4 regions of the Paenibacillus sp. AR247 genome follow, and region 1 is predicted to be linked to each of the others. Evidence: predicted binding sites of a transcription regulator. Region 1 holds the regulator's gene; each other region holds the start of a gene.
The links. Region 1 encodes Rex, which represses fermentation and respiration genes when NADH is low (regulators of the CRP and FNR family bind a similar motif). Its sites were predicted from a motif close to TTGTGAAATATTTCACAA; they were not measured.

Region 1 (3,155 bases):
CGGCCAGTATACGCTGCGCCTTCAGCCGGGGAAAAAGCCGAAAGAGTGGGAGACGCTGGCGGCGCTCGAAAACCAGATTTTTGTCACGGTAGGGGAAATCGTCCGCAAAGGCGAAAAGATGCTGTCCGAATACAAGGAGGAGCAGGATGATTACGGTTCCGACAGCCTGATCACCGATATCGGCGGGCTGCTCAAGGACCTCAGCTCCGAGCGGGAGAATCTCCGGTTCTTTATGACGCTGAACGACGAAACCGTCGTGTACTGGATGGAGGCGAGCGGCCATTTCCGCAGCAAATCGCTCCAGCTGTACGCTGTTCCGGTTGACGTCAGCAAGCAGCTCAAGGAGCTGTTTTTTGATAAGAAAAAGAGCGTCATCCTGACGTCCGCCACCTTATCCGTAGATAAATCGTTCCAGTATATGATCGACAACCTTGGACTGCAGGAGGACCAGGACAGCGGACGCCTTGTGACGGTCCAGCTTCCGTCCCCGTTCCGGTATAGGGACCAGGCGCTGCTCGTCATTCCGCGGGATTTTCCAAGCGTGAAGGGAAGCGTCGGGGACGCCCTGTTTGTCGAAACGCTGGCCCGCTCACTCGCGGACGCTGCGATCGCGACCCACGGCCGGATGCTGGTACTGTTCACCTCGTACCGCATGCTGCGCCAGGTATACGAGCCGCTGAAAGAAGCCCTTGCACAGAGCGACATCGCCGTGCTTGGACAGGGCGTAGACAGCGGCAGCCGCACGAAGCTGATCCGGCGGTTTACGGACAGCAGCGCTTCGGTGCTGCTTGGAACGAGCAGCTTCTGGGAAGGCGTGGACATCCCGGGTGAAGCACTGACGTGCCTGGCCATCGTCCGGCTTCCGTTCCAGCCGCCGAACCATCCGCTGGTGGAAGCGAAGAGCGAGCTGCTGCAGCGCCAGAAGAAGAACCCGTTCATGAAGCTGTCGGTCCCGCAGGCCGTCATCCGCTTCAAGCAGGGCTTCGGGCGGCTGGTCCGCACCGCCCATGACCGGGGCATCGTCATCGTATACGACACGCGCGTCATCGAATCGTATTACGGGAAGTACTTCCTGTACTCGCTGCCTGGACCGAAAATGGAGCATATGCAGACAGACCAGATGGTTCCGCGCATCTCTGAATGGCTTCATCAGGACGGTGTGTCTTAAATGAGTCCATTAGATAGAATGAACTAAAGCGGTTTGAACAGGAAGTTCAATGAAAACTTTAGTTCAATCTATATAACCAAATAAATATTCAAGCCGTTCAATAGGGGGAACATGCATGAAATCGGAGAAAATATCCGAGGCGGTTGTCCGCAGATTGCCTATTTATCTTAGATATCTAAATGAGCTGAACAAGCGGGAGGTGGCCACGGTCTCCTCCCAGGAGCTCGGGCAGAAGCTGGATCTCAACCCGGCGCAGATCCGCAAGGATTTGGCGTATTTCGGGGATTTTGGCCGTAAGGGGATAGGGTATGACGTGTCCTATCTCATCGAGAAGATCCGTCAAATTCTGAATTTGGACCAGCAGATCAACGCGGTGCTGGTCGGAGCGGGGAATCTTGGTCAAGCTTTGTCCAACTATAACTTTTACCTGAAGGAAAATATGAAGATCGTGGCCGTGTTTGACGCCAATCCGTCCAAAATCGGCACGCGCATCAACACCTTGACGGTACAGGCCATGGATGAGCTGAAAGAAACGATACAAAGCAAAAATATCCGGATCGGGATTATTACCGTCCCGGATTTCGAAGCGCAAAACGTCGCCGATCAGCTGATTGCGGCCGGGATCGAAGCGATTCTGAATTTTGCGCCGACGATTCTTGGCGAAGCATCACGTGACGGTATCACACAACCCTGGCAGCAACCTGAAGCTGGCGAGCGGTGTGGCCCGCGTTACCGACATGATGCAGGCAGGCATTACGGTTTCCCTGGGAACCGACAGTGCGGCGAGCAACAACAATTTGGACATGTTTGAAGAAATGCGCCTTGCTGCTTTGATACATAAAGGCGTCTCGGGAGATCCGACGGCGGTTCCCGCGGCGGAAGCGCTGCGTATGGGCACGATCTACGGAGCCCAATCCTTGTTCCTGGAGGGAGTCGGTGCACTTGAGGCTGGAATGAAGGCGGATTTTATCGCGGTGAATACGGACCAGGCTCATTTTCTGCCGCGTACGGACTTCATTTCACACGTCATTTATTCGGCCAGCGCGAAGGACGTTGAGCACGTCTGGGTGGACGGAAAGCAGGTCGTGAAGCACGGCAGCTGTCTCACCCTGGACGAGGAACGCATCCGGAGGGAAGCCCAAGCGGCTTTTGAAGGTCTTCTCTCCCGATAAGACCGGGATGATTAGCTCACCTTTCAGAAAGGAAGTTCAGGTTGAAGAACAAGAAAAAATGGATCTTTCTCGGCATTGTCGCCCTGCTGCTGATCATTTTCGGCGCTTACCGTTATTTTATTTACGTGCTGCAGGATCAATGGAGCGAAAAGGACACCGCTATTGCCAAAGCGAAGCAGGAAGCCGGAATCGTGTCGGTCGCCGATGCCCAAAAGTCTGTGTGGGACCAGAACAGCATCTACTGGGTCGTGGAAGGAACGAACAAGACGGGCCAGGAGGTCATGGTCTGGGTGCAGTTCACCGATCAGGGAAAACCCAAGGAAGGCCAGAATACCGTGCATCAAGAGCTTTTGAGCAGCGGTATGTCCAAAGAGAAGATGAAGGCCAAAATCAAAAGCTCCATTCCCGGCATTAAAGATATGCGCCTCGTACCGGGTGTCTATAACGGAGAATACGTATGGCAGCTGTTCTACAAAGTGAAAGATCACTATTACTATCAATTTTACCGGTTCAGCGACGGAGCGGAAATCGGCAGCCCGTTCACGCTGCCCAATCGATGATTTTGTTTAAACGGCCATATCATGCAGAAAGAACCCCATCCTCAAATGGGGTTCTTTGGCTTACAAAGGATAATATTTAAAATATATTCACACTTTACCTTCGATTTAGTATATACAATGTGATATACTCTTATTTGTATTGAAGAGATATATATGACGAACAGCCCGGATTGTACTATAATTAGAGGATAGCGTTTTTCAGTAAAATTCAGGAGCCCGCTTCAGCTTGGAAGATGATTTTTCTGCTCTTTATTG
Region 2 (3,155 bases), on a different contig from region 1:
CAAGCAGCACCTCCGCCAAGCGGCGGGCCCGCACCTGCAGGTCGCCGGTGACCCGAAGCGTCGTAAACATCAGTCCGTGCACGAGGCAGAGCACTACCATGGTGAGCCCGCCGACCACGGAATACAGGTTGACGATGTCGCCGAAAAATCCGGCTTTCATTTCCATCGCCTGATCGATCGGCAGCCCCCGGATCAGGTCGGCGAAGACGACGCCGAGCAGCAGCGGCGGCAGCAGACTGCCGATGAAGATGACGACATCCCACGTTTTTTTCCAAGCAGTGGTCTGCACCTTGCCGCGGAATTCAAAAGCCACCCCGCGCCCGATCAGGGCGAGCAGCAGGAGCACCAGCGGTGTGTAAAAACCGCTGAACAGCGTCGCGTACCAGTTCGGGAATGCGGCGAACATCGCGCCGCCGGCCGTCAGCAGCCACACCTCGTTGGCATCCCAGAAGGGGCCGATCGAATTGATCAGCACCCGGCGCTCCGTATCGTTTTTGGCCAGAATGCCCGTGGACATCCCGACCCCGAAGTCAAAACCCTCCAGAAAGAAAAACCCGATAAACAGCACAGCTACAAGGACAAACCACAGCTCATTGAGAGACAGCATGCGGAACTCCCTCCTTATCAAATGGATCGGCCGACTCATTCGAATGAGCAGCGTTGTCGGCGTACGGTCCTTTCTTGATGACGCGGACGAACAGATACACCATGACCACCGCCAGAATGGCGTAAATGGCCGTAAAAGCAATGATGGAGAACAATACCTGGCCGGCCGTGACGCTCGGCGACACCCCGTCGGCTGTCGTCATCAGCCCGAATACGGTCCAAGGCTGGCGTCCAATCTCCGTCATGATCCAGCCCGACGTATTGGCGATAAACGGCAGCGAAATGGCAAACAGCATCAGGCGCATAAACCAGGTGTTTCGGTTGTCGAGCTTTTTGCGTGCCGCAAGATAGGCGCCATACAAGCTGAGCACAATGAGCAGCGAGCCGCTGGCCACCATGATGCGGAAGCTCCAGAAGGTCGTGCGCACGGGAGGAATGTAATCCCCTGGGCCGTACTGCTGTTCATATTGGGACTGCAGCTCCTTCATCCCCGTCACTTCGCCGGAAAACTTGCTGTAAGACAAGAAGCTGAGCAGGTAGGGAATTTGGAATTCCCCGGTATTGGTCTGATTTTTCGTATCGATAAATGCGGTGACCGTCCACGGCGCGGGATCGCTGCTCGTTTCCCAGAGCGCTTCGGTCGCAGCCATTTTCATCGGCTGGGTCTTCACCAAATATTGCGCCTGCTGGTGGCCCACCAGTGCCACGCCGATCGAGGACACAAGCCCGATGATCACCGCGATGGCAAAAGATTTTTTGAAAAAGGCGGTATCCTGCTTCTTCAGCAGCTTGTAGGCGCTGACCCCGGTGACCAGAAAGGCCCCGGTCATAAAAGCCGCCAGAATCGTGTGCGGGAACTCCAGCAGCAGCTGGCCGTTCGTAATCAAAGCTAGAAAGTCATTCATCTCCGCGCGGCCGTTATGGATCGTAAAACCGACCGGACGCTGCATAAAGGAGTTGGCCGCCAAAATCCAGAACGCCGACATCACCGTGCCGAACGTGACCAGCCAGATGCAGATCATGTGGACCTTTTTGGACAGGCGCTCCCATCCGAAAATCCACAGGCCGATAAACGTCGATTCGAGGAAAAACGCAAGCAGCGCTTCGATCGCCAGCGGCGCCCCGAAGACGTCACCCACAAAGCGGGAGTAAGCCGACCAGTTCATGCCGAACTGGAACTCCTGCAAGATCCCCGTCACCACGCCGACAGCGAAGTTGATCAGGAACAGCTTCCCCCAAAATTTAGCCATTCGTTTGTACTCTTCTTTGCCTTTGACGACATACATCGTTTCCATGATCGCGATCGTGAACACCAGTCCAATGGATAGCGGCACGAAGAAAAAGTGAAAAATCGTCGTCGCGGCAAACTGGATACGTGACAGCATAACTACATCCATCGTCTCTTCCCTCTTTCCTGTCGTTATTCTTAAAACCCGCCTAACAGGTTCCGATAACTTGGCTTCATCGTTTCTTCCTGTATCATGGCAGACTTTGAATCCGAATATTGTGATTTATGTCACAATACCAAGCCCAAATCGTTAATTTTGTGAAATTAGTCACAAAATATTAAAAAATGAGGCCCTTCAAGCACAAAAAAGACGCCCGCACCTTTCGGCGCAGCCGTCCAATTCTTCAGTTCCTCTATATATGTTGCCTGCTTCAGGCTCGTTCGTGAAATCATGCTAGTCCCGTGCCACATAGTATTTATTGGTCATGTACCAGGCATCGCCCTTATCGGTCGGCACTCTGCCCTTCTTCTTGTCCAAAAATACGATTTCCTTGCACTTGGAACAATACCATTTGGTCGTGTAGTATTGGGAAAAGGTCGTGTAAGTCGTACCGCATTTGCAATCGACTTTGAAGTACACCCGATTTTCTTCGTACGCCTTCGAGAGCTGATCCGTGTTGTCGGGCTCCGAAGAAGGTACTACGGGCTTGATCAGTTCAGCGTAATTGGAGAACCGATTATGCACTTTAAAATCGGCGACCAGCTCCGGATTCAGGCCGAAAAACTCCTTACCGATCGCTGTGATGAATTTCGCATCTGTGCGATAGCACTCGATCCATTCCTGAATCTGCTTATTGGATAAAGGTACAGTTCCTTTAATGCCGCTATTCAAGGTGTAGGTCATGATGCTCAAATTCTCATTGTCTTCATAGAACATTAATTCGGAAACCTCCTTATGATTTCAATTAATAATGTACTACTTCTGAGGGACAGAATCAAAGTGAGAAATAGTGCCAAGTGCCGGAAATATAAAAAAGCCCCCTTTCGGGGGCCTTCCAAAGCGGGAAACCCGCAGCTGCCGGATGTAGAGCGCTTTAATGCGGCATGCGTGCGGCTTCATTTTTTGTATGAAATTACGACAAAAGGATAACATTTACCAGCCATTTTGTCGAAATCCGCCTCGTGTAAACGGTTGTTAGCCGCAGAAACAAGTCCGATTATAGACGACGGTATGGGCCGGGATACGGACCGTGTGGATAGTGTGGATGCGGAACATGATGGTGACGGCCGTCCGCCAGCACAATCACCAGCAGATCAAACA
Region 3 (3,155 bases), on a different contig from region 1:
CAGCGTATGCGCGAGGATCGCCTCAACCATGCCGCGGCATTTGCCACATGAGCCTCCGGCTTTGGTCACAGCTTTCACTTCGTCGAACGTGGTCAGTCCGTTCTCGAGAATGGCGCCGACGATGCGTCCCTTGGTTACGCCGTTGCATCCGCAAATCGTTTCGTCCGCGCTGATTGAGGCGACATCGAGTCCGCTGTCTCCCCCGGCTTTATGGAGCACGGAGGCGCTCGTATATTCCTGAATGTCGCTGCCTTTCTTCAGTAGGCTGAACAGTCGGGTTCCGTCGGAAACGTCCCCGTACAGCACAACGCCGACGATGCGATTCTCGCGAACCAGGATCTTTTTATAGGATCCGGCGACCTCGTCCTGCACGACGATGGCTTTCGTGTCCTCATCCGCATGGATTTCTCCGCCGGAAAACAGATCGCATCCCGCTACCTTTAGCTGCGTGGACAACACGCTGCCCGCGTAACCTTCCGTTGGCCGGCCCGTAAGGTGGTCCGCAAGCACGATGCCCTGTTCATACAATGGCGCCACCAGACCATAGGCTATGCCGCGGTGTTCAGCGCACTCGCCTACGGCATAAATCGACGGGTCCGTCGTCTGCATCAGGTCGTTGACTTGAATGGCCCGGCCAACCGCCAGCCCCGCGTCCCGCGCCAGCGCTGCATTGGGACGAATGCCAACGGCCATGACGACAAGATCGCATTCGACGTTCGTTCCGTCTTCGAACCGAAGCCCTTGTACTCTCCCGTCACCGTAGATTTCCGTTGTTTTCTTTTCCATCAGAAACTTCATGCCCTGGGCTTCCAGGTCCTGCTGAAGCAGCTTTGCCGCTGCCGCGTCGAGCTGCATTTCCATCAGATGGGGCAGCAAATGAACGACATGGACCTCCATCCCCTGGTTCATCAATCCGCGAGCTGCTTCCAAGCCGAGCAATCCGCCGCCGATCACGACCGCCTTTTTGTATTGTTTAGCCGTTTCCAGCATCATTTTCGTGTCTTCAATGGTGCGGAAACCGACGACGCCTTCCAGGTCATGTCCTGGTACAGGTAAAATAAACGCGCTGGATCCGGTCGCGATAATGAGCTCGTCGTAGGGGATGACGGTTCCCCGGTCGGTTCGAACTTCTTTCAAAGCTCGGTTAATCTCTATAGCCCGTTCCTGGGACAGCAAATGTATGTTATTGGACTGATACCAGTCCCAATCGTTAATCGTGATTTCTTCAAACGTTGTTTTCCCTTGCAGCACAGGGGACAGCATAATTCGGTTATAGTTGGGATACGGCTCATCCCCGATCATCGTTATCTCGTAGCGGTCGCGGTCCCGGCGAAGAATTTCCTCGATACACCGCGCCCCCGCCATCCCGTTGCCTATCATCACCAATCGTCTGCTCATAAACACGCCTCCCGTGCAACCTTGTGAAATTCATTACATTTATATCGTAACGGATATGGGAGGCTTTGCCTGTGAAGTAAATCACAGTGGCTTGGTTAAAACATAAAATTGGCGAAGGACAGGAATTTTACGGCGTTATTGTGATGACCTCCAACCATAAGAAGCAAAAGTGCAAAAGGCCACCCTGATGGATGGCCTTTCTTCGAACCTTCGTTTTTTACGCGGGTAAGAATATCCGCTAATTTTCGTAAGCTTGCTGCAGCGCCTTTATGTCGATTTTCTTTTTCGTCTGGAGTATGGCTTGCATGACTCGCCCTGCTCTTGCCGGATCGGGGTCACTGATCATCTCCGTTAAATGGCTGGGGATGATTTGCCAGGATACGCCGAATTGATCTTTTAACCAACCGCAAACCTGCGCCTTTTCGTCCCCTCCCTCGGAGAGCCTATCCCAATAATAGTCCAGATCCTCCTGATCATCGCAATGAACGATAAAAGATATGGCCTCATTGAACTTAAAATGCGGACCCCCATTCAGCGCGACGAATGACTGCCCTTCCAATTGAAATTCTACGGTCATCACCGTTCCCTCTACACCCCTGCTTTCCGGACCATAGCGGACAATTCTGCCGATTTGGGAATCATGGAAAATGGACGTATAAAAATTCGCCGCCTCTTCTGCTTGAGAATCGAACCACAGGTTTGGGGTAATCTTGTGCAATTTCATTCGCGTCATACCTCCCGGCTATATTCATTTCTATGATGATTGTAGCCTATCAGGGGAACCGGCGTTTCTTTTCGATTGCTTTGTTTCTAGTTTTCAGGCAGCTAATCATGAGGTATACGCCATCCCCCTTGCACCCAGCTGCTGATCGATCGAACAACAGCGATGATGAATGAGATGAATAACAACCCGGAAGCTATATACCAAAGAACAGCTTGATAACGGTCAGGTTCAGGAGGCTCACCCACAGGGCCTGTCTCGGGGATCATTGGATGCAGGCACAGATTCCCTGCCCGTAACGAGCAGACTGCCAAGATCAACGATGAGATCGCAAGCAGCACCCATTTCATTTTTTCCATACCCTTTCCCCTTTCCGAAAAATATACAGAACTACAGTTTCTGATCTCTTCAGTCCCAAGTTAACTCGCCTTTTCTCATTTTGGCAATATAAATGATCTGTCCCGTATGGTAGTGCACTTCTCTGAACATCGCCATCATCAGATTTAGTGCTGTCGTTTCGTTGTTCACTTGGCTGTATGTAAGCGGCGGCAGTAGGAGGAAAGGCTGGGACATCAATTGCTCTGGCTCGGATTGAAGCTGTTCAAGATACTGAAGAATGATATCAAACGCGTCTTTTGTATGCTGGTATGCTTCTTTTTTCGTCATCATCAGTCCACGTTCGAATTCCTTATCCCTGTCCCGCATGTCCGGAATGTTATACAGAATCGTCTCGACCCGTGAGTGTGCGGCCCCCCGAATATGCGCCACCAAATTAGCAATACTGTTGCTTTCCGGAGTCGGATGCCAGGTAATATCTTCTTCAGACACTTGTTCAATGGCTTTAAGCGTCCCTCTTTGTTCCGATTTCAGCTTGACCTTCATGCTTTGGATAAATTCGAGTGCTAGTTCCATGTTCACACCTCCTCGTTTATTAGCCCGAACTTTATGGATCCCCTACTGGCCCCTATTCGATCCATTGTCTTGGCCCCACCTTGTGAAACTTAGACGGCAATTCAAAAAATCTCTCGTTTCAGCG
Region 4 (3,155 bases), on a different contig from region 1:
AGATTTTACCTTTCTGCAAGGTAAAGAGCCAGTTGAATATTTTGACGCCGGTCGGTACGGCAATCGCCATCGTCGTGATGGAGAAGAAGCCGTTGACCATAACGCCCGCGCCCATCGTATAGAAGTGGTGAGCCCATACGATAAAGGACAGGAGCGAGATGACCACCATACTGGCGACCATCGATTTATAACCGTACAAATTCTTTTTCGAGAACGTGGAAATAATATCACTGAATATACCGAAGGCCGGCAAAATAACGATATATACTTCAGGGTGTCCCCATACCCAGAACAGGTTGGCCCAGAGCATATCCATACCGCCGTTCGCCATCGTAAAGAACTGGCTGCCGAAGATGCGGTCGAACATCATCAGGGCAAGGGCAACGGTCAGAACCGGGAATGCGAACAGAATGATAACGTTCGTAATCAGGACGGACCAGGTAAACATCGGCATACGCATCAGTTTCATGCCTGGCGCACGCATTTTCAGAATCGTTACGATAAAGTTGACACCGGTCATCAGCGTACCGATACCGGAAATCTGAAGGGCCAGAGAGTAGAAGTTGTTACCTACGGTCGGGCTGAACTCCAGGCTCGCCAACGGGAAGTATGCGGTCCAGCCGGCATCCGGCGATCCCCCGATGACGAAGGAAATGTTGAACAGCATCGCTCCGAAGAAGAACATCCAGAAGCTGACGGCGTTCAGTCTAGGGAAAGCTACGTCGCGCGCCCCGATTTGCAGCGGAACGACAACGTTCATAAGTCCGATAACGAACGGCATCGCCATGAACAGGATCATGATAACGCCGTGCGTTGTAAAGATTTCGTTATAGTGCTGCGCATCCAGAAACTTCATTTCCGGAGCCGCGAGCTGTGTACGCATCAGCAGGGCGTCGATGCCGCCGCGGAACAGCATGATGAGAGCGGCCAGGATGTACATGACCCCGATCCGCTTATGGTCAACCGTTGTGAGCCATTCGCGCCACAGATAACCCCACTTTTTAAAATAGGTCAGGCCGATCAGAATGGCGAGGGAAACGACGACGATACTGACCATGGCAGCATAGATCATCGGCTCACCGGTTACAAAAAATTCGTCCCATTTCATGCAGATAGGTCTCCTTTCCAGTTGATGTTAGTTTCCATGTTCCATGGACCCCATATCTTCCATATTGCTCATATCCGAATGATCCATCGTTTCCGAGCCGGAATCTTTGTCACTGCTGCCGCTGCCGTGATGTCCTTCGGACATATCCATTTCAGGCGGCGGGTTGAACCCGAGGTGCGTGGAAGAGAAGGATTCCCGTCCAACGTAGGAGGTTTTCAGCAGCGCGTTAAATTTGTCCTCAGTCAATTGAGGCGCGGTTTTCTTCACATCGTCGACCCATTTGCTGAAGTCTCCGGCGCTCATGGACTGTACCTCAAACTCCATCTGCGCATAGCCTTTACCGGAGAAGTTGGAGTTACGTCCCATGAAGGAACCCGGTGTGTCGGCCAGCAGGTGAAGCGTGTTGACCATGTCGCTCATGGCGTACTTCTGTCCGCCAAGCTGCGGTACCCAGAAGCTCGTAATCGGTCCGTAAGAATACAGGCGGAACTCGATCGGCCGGTTTGTAGGAATATTCACATAGTTCACCGTTTCAACGCCTTCTTCAGGATAACTGAAGTGCCATTTCCAGTTGGACGATGCGGCATAGATAACCAGCGGCTTCTGATCCTCGTAACCGGCAGGAACACTTTCCACCGCACTGGTCGTTTTGACCGTGACAACCGATAGAATGGCCACAATGATAACCGGAATCGCAATCCAGGTGAACTCGAGCCATTTGTTACCTTCTATATGAGGCGGGATATAATCGTCACTGGTTTTGCTTGCCCGGTATTTGGTCAGCATGATGATGTACAAGATGTAAACAACAATCAGGACGAAAGCCATCATCAGGATGGAGAAAATAATCGTGCTGGATTGCGTTTTTGCCTGCGGACCTTTCGGATCTAGCACGATGAGTGACGACGAGTCGCATCCGCTAAGCAGCAACATGATGGATACAAATAAACCAGAAAATAACCATCTTTTTTTCTTCACAGTGAGCTCCTTTCTAGCGTTACATGTAGCTGAATTGGTCTAAAAATAATGAACCTTATAGCCATAGCTTAGTAATCCGGGGGAACGAAAACAAATGCAACAAAAGTAATAAATGTAAATCATTTACAGTTATTCTGTGAACATCTTCACATGATTTTTAAAAAAACCTCAAATTGTGCGAAAAATCACTGTAATCGCTGAAAATCGGGGATTTTCATTTTTGTTCAAAATTGCACAAGGCTTTGTCAATGTTGCCAGTTTCGTCACAATTGAAAGGGCTTATCATAAGCCGTTAACCGGATTTCTTCCTGCTGAAACGGCGGCTGAGGCGTCCCAAAAGCCCGCTGTATGGTACAATATGAGGGCTAATGCGGGCAGCAGCCGGCATGTGATCGCGGACAGGCAGATGGGGGAGAAAAAGAAAATGGGTGAACAAAGAGCGGTGTTTTTTGACGTGGACGATACGCTGTATGACCATCTGGAACCGCTGCGGCAGGCGCTCGATCGCTTGATATCGCCGCCGGACGGCTTTCCTTATGAACAAGTATACCACCGGTTCCGGCATTACAGCGACTTGCTGTCGGCCCGGCATGGACATGTGAATGATCCGGCGAATGCGGGGGATCTGGAGGACATGCGCGAGCAGCGGATTCAGCTGGCCCTTGCGGAGTTCGGCATCGACGTGGACCGGGAGCAGGCGGCTGCGATTCAGGCGGCCTATTTGGAGGGGCAGTTCGACATTCGCCTGTTTCCGGGGGCGCAGGAGCTGATCCGGGAGCTCCAGGAGCGCGGCGATGTGGTCGGCGTGATCACCAATGGCCCGAAGGAACATCAAATGAACAAAGTCCGTGCGCTCGGGCTGGACAAGCTTGTGGGCTTGGAACGGGTATTCGTGTCCGGAGCAGTGGGCATCGACAAGCCGGATCCCCGGCTGTTCCGGCATGTCAATGAGGTGACGGCAACGGAGCCTGGGGCAAGCTGGTACATCGGCGACTCCTGGAACAACGACGTCATCGGCGCGTTGGAGGCGGGGTGGACATCTGTCTGGTTTAACCATCGGAAGGTCGAG

Region 2: CPT76_RS30455 (cytochrome ubiquinol oxidase subunit I) is a predicted target of Rex. The motif match lies at 2,151-2,168, and genes of this name have one in related genera.
Region 3: nirB (nitrite reductase large subunit NirB) is a predicted target of Rex. The motif match lies at 1,420-1,437, and genes of this name have one in related genera.
Region 4: qoxA (cytochrome aa3 quinol oxidase subunit II) is a predicted target of Rex. The motif match lies at 2,221-2,238, and genes of this name have one in related genera.

Annotation. Positions count from the first base shown of each region.
Region 1 covers NZ_PCZT01000006.1:9,535-12,689, forward strand. The annotation lists gene dinG (ATP-dependent DNA helicase DinG) at 1-1,168, shown strand, start outside; gene CPT76_RS04920 (redox-sensing transcriptional repressor Rex) at 1,284-1,979, shown strand; gene CPT76_RS04925 (amidohydrolase family protein) at 1,876-2,340, shown strand; gene CPT76_RS04930 (cell wall elongation regulator TseB-like domain-containing protein) at 2,382-2,900, shown strand.
Region 2 covers NZ_PCZT01000023.1:303,501-306,655, reverse strand. The annotation lists gene cydB (cytochrome d ubiquinol oxidase subunit II) at 1-607, opposite strand, end outside; gene CPT76_RS30455 (cytochrome ubiquinol oxidase subunit I) at 591-2,003, opposite strand; gene CPT76_RS30450 (hypothetical protein) at 2,289-2,771, opposite strand; gene CPT76_RS30445 (hypothetical protein) at 3,052-3,155, opposite strand, start outside.
Region 3 covers NZ_PCZT01000009.1:717,135-720,289, forward strand. The annotation lists gene nirB (nitrite reductase large subunit NirB) at 1-1,398, opposite strand, end outside; gene CPT76_RS11370 (VOC family protein) at 1,637-2,122, opposite strand; gene CPT76_RS11375 (DUF1572 family protein) at 2,528-3,031, opposite strand.
Region 4 covers NZ_PCZT01000018.1:143,112-146,266, forward strand. The annotation lists partial or broken gene qoxB (cytochrome aa3 quinol oxidase subunit I) at 1-1,108, opposite strand, end outside; gene qoxA (cytochrome aa3 quinol oxidase subunit II) at 1,136-2,041, opposite strand; gene CPT76_RS26410 (HAD family hydrolase) at 2,511-3,155, shown strand, end outside.